Regions from separate parts of the Mesorhizobium sp. P2_D6 genome, predicted to be linked through region 1. Evidence: riboswitches for the same ligand, from Rfam matches in the RefSeq annotation. Region 1 holds a riboswitch; the other holds the start of a gene.
What was found. Region 1 has a riboswitch for S-adenosylmethionine ahead of metX (homoserine O-acetyltransferase MetX). Riboswitches for the same ligand answer to the same signal wherever they lie in the genome.

Region 1 (4,567 bases):
CCCATCGGCTGAAGGACTTGACGATGCGCTGGACGCGATTGGGCGAATGGAGTTCGACAAATTTCCTGTCGGCATCCCGGCCGGTCACCAATGCGCGCCATAGAAAGAAGCGCCAGCCTCGCGGCGGGTAGTGATAGGCACGCGCGTCGACATTCACGATTTTACGACGCTCCCGCCAAAGCTGATGCATCAGCAGGGTGCAAGAAACCTTGAAGCCGTTGTGCTTTGGGAAGGGATGATCGGCTATCCAGTCGCGCCGGAAGGCGATGTTGTTGGCATTGATGGCACGTTTCGAGGCGAATCTTTCGTCTCCCCGCGCCATCGGAAAGAACCAGATCAAAGCGAAGGTTCTCGAAAAGAAATCATCGTGCATAAGATAGGTATGGCCATTCACGCAGATGGTTTCGGGATCTTGAAAGGGGCTCAGAAGGCTCGAGAGCCAAGTCGTCTGGGGAACCGTGTCGGAATCCATGAAAACGACGATATTCCCTTCGGCCAGAGGAATCGCATGGTTCTTGAGGTCGTAATAGCGGCCGCCGGGGCAGGCTGCAAAGACCAGGTCAGCTAACCTGCTGCAACTCCGGCGCTTCGGCTGCGAAACTAGTTCTCAGCGCACCGGCGTCCGATTCCTGCCCTCCATGCGAGACAATTACCTTTGGCCTCGCCAAGCCGGTTGAGGAAACGACAACGATCTCGCGCGCCAGCGCTTTTAGTCCGACACCGATTTCATCCCAGTCGATGGATTTGGCATTCTCCGTCTCTAGTACAATTGAATATTGCTCTGGAATCATTTTCCGCCTCGACCGGAAGGATGAATAGCAAAAAGGCCGAGTCGAAGACACCTTCTAACGCTTCAGCAAGAACACCGCCTGCTGGCCGAAGAAATTCCAGAACCACCATGGCATCGACAGGCCGATCTTCTGGCCGTTGCCGTCCAGCGCAGTCGCTTTCTCGACCGAGGCGCCGAGCTCCTCGACCAGGTTGACGAAGTCGCGGATGGTGCAGAAATGGATGTTGGGCGTGTTGTACCAGGAATAGGGCAGGTCCTCGGTCACCGGCATACGTCCCTTGAAGAACAGCGACAGTCGCACCCGCCAATGGCCGAAATTGGGGAAGGAGACGATGGCGCGGTTGCCGATTCGCAGCAGCTCGTCGAGCACCAGCTTCGGGTTGCGGGTCGCCTGCAGGGTCTGCGACAGGACGACGAAATCAAAACCCTTATCGGGATAGAATTCGAGGTCGGTGTCGGCATCGCCCTGGATGACCGAGAGGCCGCGCGCCACGCATTCATTGACGCCGCGCTGCGACAGTTCCAGCCCGCGGCCGTCGACCTGCTTGGTCTCCTGCAGGAGTTCGAGCAGCAGGCCGTCGCCGGAGCCAACATCGAGCACCCGCGAGAGCGGCGGAATGAGGCCGGCAACGACTTCGAGGTCGACGCGCTGGGCGCGGTTGACACTCATGGCTTCGCCCCTTGGATGGCGCATGATCCCGGTGCGAAAAGTCTGCAACTTTTCGGGGTCATGCGCGGAGCCCCCTGGCGCGGGCCGCCGAGCCGATGAAGCCGTTGATGGCGGCGAACAGTTCCGGTTCGTCGAGCAGGAAGGCATCATGGCCACGGTCGGTGTCGATCTCGACGAAGGAGACCGACGCGCCGGCGGCGTTGAGCGCATGCACGATCGAGCGGCTTTCCTCGGTCGGGAACAGCCAGTCCGAGGTGAAGGAGACCAGGCAAAAGCGCGTCTTGGTGCCGGCAAAGGCATCGGCCAGCCGTCCGCCATGGTCGGCGGCGAGATCGAAATAGTCCATCGAACGGGTCATGTAGAGATAGGAATTGGCGTCGAAGCGGTCGACGAAGGTCATGCCCTGATGGCGCAGATAGCTCTCGATCTGAAAGTCGGCGTCGAAACCGAAGGTCAGCGCTTCGCGGTCCTGCAGATTGCGGCCGAACTTGCGGTGCAGTGCCGCTTCCGACAGATAGGTGATGTGGGCAGCCATGCGCGCCACCGCCAGCCCCTTTTCCGGGCGCTTGCCGTGCTCGAAATATTTGCCGCCATGCCAGTCCGGGTCGGCCATGACGGCCTGGCGGCCGACCTCGTGGAAGGCGATGTTCTGCGAGGAATGGCGCGCGCCGGTGGCGATCGGCAGCGCCGAGAACACGCGCTCGGAATAGCATGACGCCCATTCCAGCACCTGCATGCCGCCCATCGAGCCGCCGAGCACGCAAAACAGCTTTTCGATGCCGAAATGGTCGACCAGCATCAGCTGCGCCCGCACCATGTCGCGGATTGTGATGATCGGCAGGTCGAGCCCGTAGGGCTTGCCGGTGGCGGGATTGGTCGAGGCAGGGCCGGTCGAGCCGAGGCAGCCGCCGATGACGTTGGAACAGATGACGAAGAAGCGATTGGTGTCAATGATCCTGCCGGGGCCGATCAGCACTTCCCACCAGCCGGGCTTGCCGGTCACCGGATTGGTGTTGGCGACATGCTGATCGCCGGTCAGCGCGTGGCAGACCAGGATGGCGTTGGAGCGGGCGTCGTTCAGCGTACCGTAGGTCTGGTAGGCGATCTGGAACGGCGACAATAGCGTGCCGGCGTCGAGCTTGAGCGGCTTGTCAGGGCCAAAACGCAACACCGGGCTCGACGGGTTGTCGGCCTCATTGTTGGTTTTTGCGGCGCGGAGCGCGGTCATGTGACTCTCCTTGCCCGCCGTCAGGCAATAAAAAACCGGCAATGCGATCGCAAAGCCGGTTACGTCACGCAAACGGCCCTTTAGCGAGTTGTTTAACGTGGCTGCAAGCCGACCGGCCAAATCACCACGGAACTGTTCCCGTTCTTCTAGAACTCGCGCGGCCCGGCGTCAACGGCAAGCTATTGCCGCCGCAGGCGCCTCTCGACATTCGGAGCCACGGCTTGTATTTCCGCTGCGGCCTTCGGACGGAGGCATTCTCGACGGATTTGCGACATGGACAAGACAGCGGACAAGGCACGGCCGACGCCCCGCGCGGGCATCATGGACATAGAAGCCTATGTGCCGGGCAAGAGCACGGCGCCGGCTGGCGTCGCCAAGGTCCATAAGCTGTCGTCGAACGAGAACCCGCTCGGCCCGTCGCCGAAAGCAATCGAGGCCGCGCGTGAAGTCGCGGCCAGGCTGGATGTCTATCCCGACGGCACCGCAAGGCGGCTGCGCGAGGCGATCGCCGAAGTGCACGGCCTCAACCCGGCAAACATCATCTGCTCCAACGGTTCGGACGAGATTTTGGGCCTGCTGGCGCAGACCTATCTGGCGCCGGGTGACGAGGCGATTTTTACCGAACACGCCTTCATGGTCTACAAGATCTACATCCAGTCGGCCGGCGGGACACCGGTGACGGTCAAGGAGACCGACGAGCGCGCCGATGTCGACGCAATCCTGGCTGCGGTTACGCCGCGGACCAAAATCGTCTTCCTCGCCAATCCCAACAATCCGACCGGCACCTATCTGCCGTTCCAGGAGGTCCGTCGCCTGCATGCCGCCCTGCCTGGCAATGTGCTTCTGGTGCTCGACGCGGCCTACGCCGAATATGTCCGGCGCAACGACTATGAGGCCGGCATCGAGCTGGTCGGCAGCGCGCAGAATGTGGTCATGACCCGCACCTTCTCCAAGCTCGGCCTTGGCGGCGCGCGCATCGGCTGGATGTACGGCCCGCTGCACATTGTCGATGCCATCAACCGCATCCGCGGCCCTTTCAATGTCAACGCGACGGCGATCGAGGCGGGCATTGCCGCCATCCGCGACCGCGCCCATGTCGAGCGCAGTTCGTTGCACAACGAAACCTGGCTTACCTGGCTGAATGAAGAGCTGACAAAGCTAGGGCTCAGGGTGACGCCGAGTGTCGGCAATTTCGTGCTCATCCACTTCCCCAATGACAAGAAGCATTCGGCAGAGGCGGCGGACGACTATCTCACCCAGCGCGGCTTCATCCTGCGGCGCGTCACCGGCTATGGCTTCCCCAACGCGCTGCGCATGAGCGTCGGCACCGAAGAAGCCAATCGCGGCGTCATCGACGCCCTCACGACATTCCTGAAAAGCTGAAACAATGACATCACCGATGTTCGAAAAGATCGCGCTGGTCGGCATCGGCCTGATCGGCTCGTCGCTGGCCCGCGTCATCCGCCGCGAAGGCCTGGCCGCCCATGTCGCCATCGCGACGCGCAGCCCGACCACGCTGGCGCGTGCGAAGGAGCTCGGTCTCGGTGAGTCCTACACCACGGACGCAAAAGAAGCGGTTCGCGATGCCGACCTCATCATCGTCTCGGTGCCTGTGGGATCGTCGGGCGAGGTGGCGCAAGAGATCGCGCCGGCGCTGAAAATGGGCGCCATCCTCACCGATGTCGGCTCGACCAAGGCCTCGGTGATTGCACAGATGCAGCCCTATGTGCCGGACGGCGTGCATTTCATCCCGGGACATCCGCTGGCGGGTACGGAAAAGTCCGGCCCGGATGCCGGCTTCGCCGAGCTGTTCGAAAACCGCTGGTGCATCTTTACGCCGCTGGCCGATACCGATCCGACCGCGCTGGAGAAGCTGTCG
Region 2 (4,567 bases), on a different contig from region 1:
ACAGCGCATTGGCAATGTCGATGTCGAAGCCTTCGACCTTGCCGTCAGATGTAATGGTGTTGAAGGGCGGATAGGCGCCTTCGGTGCCGATCTTCAACTTCTCCTGCGCCTGCGCCAGCGATCCGGCCGCCATCACCAGCATGGCAGCGCTTGCCGCCGATATGATCCATCTTGAAATCTGCATTTTTAGGTTCCCCTTGCACGCCGGTCTCTTGCCGGCCATTAAAAGGCAGCCAAGCACGGTGAGCCAACGCAGGCAAGTATTTTGCCTGACGGTGAGGCTAGCCGGCGGTGCGGAAATGCTTGGAGAGCTTCAGGCCCTGCGCCTGGTAATTCGAACCTAGATCGGTGCCGTAGAGCGCCTGCGGCCGCTTAAGCATATGCTCGTAGACCAGCCGGCCGACGATCTGGCCATGGTCGAGGATGAACGGCACTTCATGGCTGCGCACTTCGAGCACCGCCCGGCTGCCGGTCCCGCCTGAGGCCGAATGGCCGAAGCCGGGATCGAAGAAGCCGGCATAGTGGACGCGAAACTCGCCGACCAGCGGATCGAAAGGCGTCATCTCGGCGGCGTAGAGCGGCGGCACGTGCACAGCCTCACGGCTGACCAGAATGTAGAATTCGTCGGGATCGAGCACCAGTTCGCCGGCGCCGCTCTTGTAGAGCGGCTCCCAGAAATCGACGGCATCCTGCGCGGCGCGCTTGTCGACGTCGACCAGGCCGGTGTGATGCTTGCCGCGATAGCCGACCAGCCCGTTGTAATCGCCGTCGAGATCGATCGACAGCGCAATGCCACCGCCGGAAATGTTTGGCGGCTCGGTCGCGACCAGCATCTCGGCCCGGTGCAATTCATTCAGCTCTGCCTCCGACAACAGCGCATTGCCGGTGCGGAACCTGATCTGCGACAGGCGCGAGCCGGCGCGCACGACGATCGGGAAGGTGCGCGGGCTGACCTCGAGATAGAGCGGCCCGTGATAGCCGGCGGCGATCTTGTCGAACTCGTGGCCGCGGTCGGTCATCACCCGGGTGAAGATGTCGAGCCGTCCGGTCGAGCTCTTGGGATTGGCCGAGGCGGAAATATTGGCCGGCAGGGCGAGGCTCTCGAGCAGCGGCACGATGTAGACGCAGCCGGTCTCCAGCACCGCGCCTTCGGTCAGGCTGATCTCGTGCAGCTTCAGCCGGTCGAGCTTCTCCGACACCTTGTGGTTGGGGCCGGGCAGGAAGGAGGCGCGGACGCGAAAAGCCTTGTCGCCGAGCCTGAGATCGAGGCTGGCCGGCTGTACCTGGTCGACATCGAGCGCGCGCGGCGACTTCAGCGCGCCGGACTGGAACAGCGCGGAAATATCCTGATCGGGAAGAATGCCTGTCTGCCGCAATGGCTGGCTCCGCTCCAACTGGTACAAACCTCTTAATGAAGCCGGCAATTGACGCAAGCATGGCTGAGGTCTAAAGGGTCGTTTTCCCGTGGTGATTTGGCCGGTCGGCTTGCAGCCACGTTAAACAAGTCGCTAAAGGACCGTCGGGCCGCAAGGCCGTATGGACCGGTTGCGACTTTCGCGGCCGGTTTTTTTTGTGTCTGGAAGAAAAGCGATGAGCACCAAGAAGCGTAACTGGAAGCCTCAGACCGCACTCGTGCATGGGGGGACGCTGCGTTCCCAGTTCGGCGAAACGTCGGAAGCGATGTACCTCACCCAGGGCTATGTCTACGAGACGGCGCAGGCCGCCGAAGCCCGTTTCAAGGGCGAGGAGCCGGGCTTCATCTATTCGCGCTATGCCAATCCGACCGTCGACATGTTCGAAAAGCGCATGTGCGCGCTGGAAGGCGCCGAAGATGCCCGCGCCACGGCATCGGGCATGGCGGCAGTGACGGCAGCGCTGCTGTGCAGCGCCAGGGCCGGCGACCATATCGTTGCGGCGCGCGCGCTGTTTGGCTCCTGCCGCTGGGTGGTCGAAACGCTGGCGCCGAAATACGGCATCGAGGCGACGCTGGTCGACGGCACCGACATCGCCAACTGGGAAAAGGCGGTCAGGCCGAACACAAAGCTGTTCTTCCTGGAAAGCCCGACCAATCCGACGCTGGAAGTGGTCGACATCGCCGCTGTCGCGTCGCTCGCCACCTCGATCGGCGCCAGGCTGATCGTCGACAACGTCTTTGCCACGCCCTTGCAGCAGAAGCCCTTGCAGCTCGGCGCCCACATCGTCGTCTACTCCGCAACCAAGCACATTGACGGCCAGGGACGCTGTCTGGGCGGCATCATCCTGTCGGACAAGAAGTGGATCGACGAAAATCTGCACGACTATTTCCGCCACACGGGTCCGAGCCTGTCGCCGTTCAACGCCTGGACGCTGCTGAAGGGCCTGGAGACGCTGCCGGTGCGGGTGCGCCAGCAGACGGAAAGTGCCGGCAAGATCGCCGATTTCCTGGCCGGACAGCCGGAGATCGCCCGCGTCATCTATCCCGGCCGCGCCGACCATCCGCAGGCTGACATCGTCAAGAAGCAGATGGCGGGCGGCTCGACGCTGATCTGCCTCGACGTCAAGGGCGGCAAGCAGGCGGCCTTCGCCTTGCAGAACGCGCTCGACATCGTGCTGATCTCCAACAATCTCGGTGACGCCAAGAGCCTGATCACCCATCCGGCAACGACAACACACAAGAACCTCAGCGACGAGGCGCGCGCCGAACTCGGCATCGGGCCGGGAACGCTGAGGCTGTCGGTCGGTCTTGAGGATACGGACGATCTGCTCGAGGACGTTGCACAGGCGCTGAAGGCGGCGAAGTAGCGGCCTGCTCCGAAAGCAAGGCAAAGGCCTGGGCGGCGCTCAGGTGCCCGACGCGGCCTCTTCGAGTTCCGTCATCGCCTTGGTGCGGATGGTCATGGCATTGCCGCGCCATTCGACCGCGCCGCCGAGCCAACCGCGCGACCAGATGGCGGGAAGCATCACATCGCGCACGATCATGGCGGTGACGATGCGCGGTGACAAATACCAGCCCTTGGCCCAGGCGAGCAGGCATTCCGGCACATAGGCAAAGGCCAGAACGCACAAAGCCGTGGTGGGCATGCTGACGCCGGCGCTTGCCGCCGCGACCAGTGCCAGCAGCAGCGGCACCGCCACACCCGTCAGGATCTCGGGCGTGTAGAACAGCGGGAAGGTGACGCGGCGCAGCCGCGCCCAGCGCGTCTGGCGCGACCAGATCTCGGCAAACGTACGCTGGCCGAGCGGCTGTTCGAAGGGCGAGGCAATGAGATTGACGCGCAGGCCGAGCCCATTGACCAGCTTGGTCGCGGCGGCATCCTCGGCGATCTCGGCGGCAAGCGCCTCGATGCCGCCATTGGCGTCGAGCATCGACTTGTTCCACAGCATGCTCTTGCCCTGGGCAAAGCCGAGACCAAGGGCTTCGCCGGCATATTGCCAGCGCGCCTGCAGCGTGTTGAGGAAGGCGCATTCGACCTCGGCCCAAAAACCGTCCGGCCGCGAGCCGATCGGGGTCGAGCAGACAAGCCCGGTGTCCGGCCGCCAGGCCGCCATCAGATGCTGGACATAGTCGACAGGCATCAGCACGTTGGAATCGGCCAGGATGACCCAGTTGTGCTGCGCCGCCACCCAACCCTTCACGCAATTGTTGAGCTTGGGGTTGGCGCTGACCCGGTCATCGCCGATCAGCAGCTGCGCCGCCACCTTTGGAAACCGGGCAATCGCCCGGTTTATCAGTTTGACCACCGGATCGTCGGCATGGGCGACGCAGAAGATCAGCTCGTAGCGCGGCCAGTCGAGCGAGAAGGCACGGGCAAGCGTCTCCTCGGTAAACGGTTCGACGCCGCGCGACGGCACCACGATCGACACCGGCGGCGCCTTTCTGGCCGGCGGAGCAATCTGGCGCGGCCGCTTCAAGCTGAGCGAGGCGAGCACAATGCTGGCGAGATTGGAAAGAAGCAGGAGTGTCGAAAGCAGCGCTGCTATGACTGTCAGTTCCATCGAGATCTGGTCACTCCGGGAAAAAGCGGCCAGGAATGGCCGTTTTCAACAGTTCGACAGAGCGCTGAGTCGCCCGATACGGTTCGTGCACACCATCATTGTCATGTGTCACTTAAATGACATTGTTGTTCGGCACCTGCGCATGAGACCCTAATCGGGAGTAGAGCAAGAGCGCCGACAGGTCCGTTGGTGTCGTTTGGAGCAGCCTATGTACCGCGCCGTCACGCGCAACATCGAAGTGCAGGTCAGACCGTTCTATCTGGAGGATCGCTCCGATCCGTCGGAGAACCGCTATGTCTGGGGCTACCAGGTGACGATCGACAACCAGTCGGACGAGTTCGTGCAGCTTATGTCGCGCTACTGGCACATCACCGACGGCAGCGGCCGGGTCGAAGAGGTGCGCGGCGCTGGCGTCGTCGGCGACCAGCCCGAGCTCAATCCCGGCGACAGCTATCAATATACGTCCGGCTGCCCGCTCTCGACCCCGTCGGGCTTCATGGTCGGGCATTACACCATGCGCAATAAAAGGGGCGAGACGTTCGACATCGCTATCCCGGCGTTTTCGCTGGATCTGCCGGGGACACGGCGGACG

Region 2: another riboswitch for S-adenosylmethionine. It lies ahead of AC1D1L_RS00845 (O-succinylhomoserine sulfhydrylase); the one in region 1 lies ahead of metX (homoserine O-acetyltransferase MetX).

What each region holds. Positions count from the first base shown of each region.
Region 1 covers NZ_JBFUEG010000010.1:122,947-127,513, forward strand. The annotation lists gene AC1D1L_RS21635 (glycosyltransferase family 2 protein) at 1-472, opposite strand, end outside; gene AC1D1L_RS21640 (hypothetical protein) at 561-791, opposite strand; gene metW (methionine biosynthesis protein MetW) at 846-1,460, opposite strand; gene metX (homoserine O-acetyltransferase MetX) at 1,519-2,688, opposite strand; SAM riboswitch at 2,749-2,826, opposite strand; gene hisC (histidinol-phosphate transaminase) at 2,962-4,071, shown strand; gene AC1D1L_RS21660 (prephenate/arogenate dehydrogenase family protein) at 4,076-4,567, shown strand, end outside.
Region 2 covers NZ_JBFUEG010000001.1:187,611-192,177, forward strand. The annotation lists gene AC1D1L_RS00835 (ABC transporter substrate-binding protein) at 1-184, opposite strand, end outside; gene AC1D1L_RS00840 (2'-deoxycytidine 5'-triphosphate deaminase) at 282-1,376, opposite strand; SAM riboswitch at 1,455-1,532, shown strand; gene AC1D1L_RS00845 (O-succinylhomoserine sulfhydrylase) at 1,591-2,781, shown strand; gene AC1D1L_RS00850 (ceramide glucosyltransferase) at 2,821-3,975, opposite strand; gene apaG (Co2+/Mg2+ efflux protein ApaG) at 4,184-4,567, shown strand, end outside.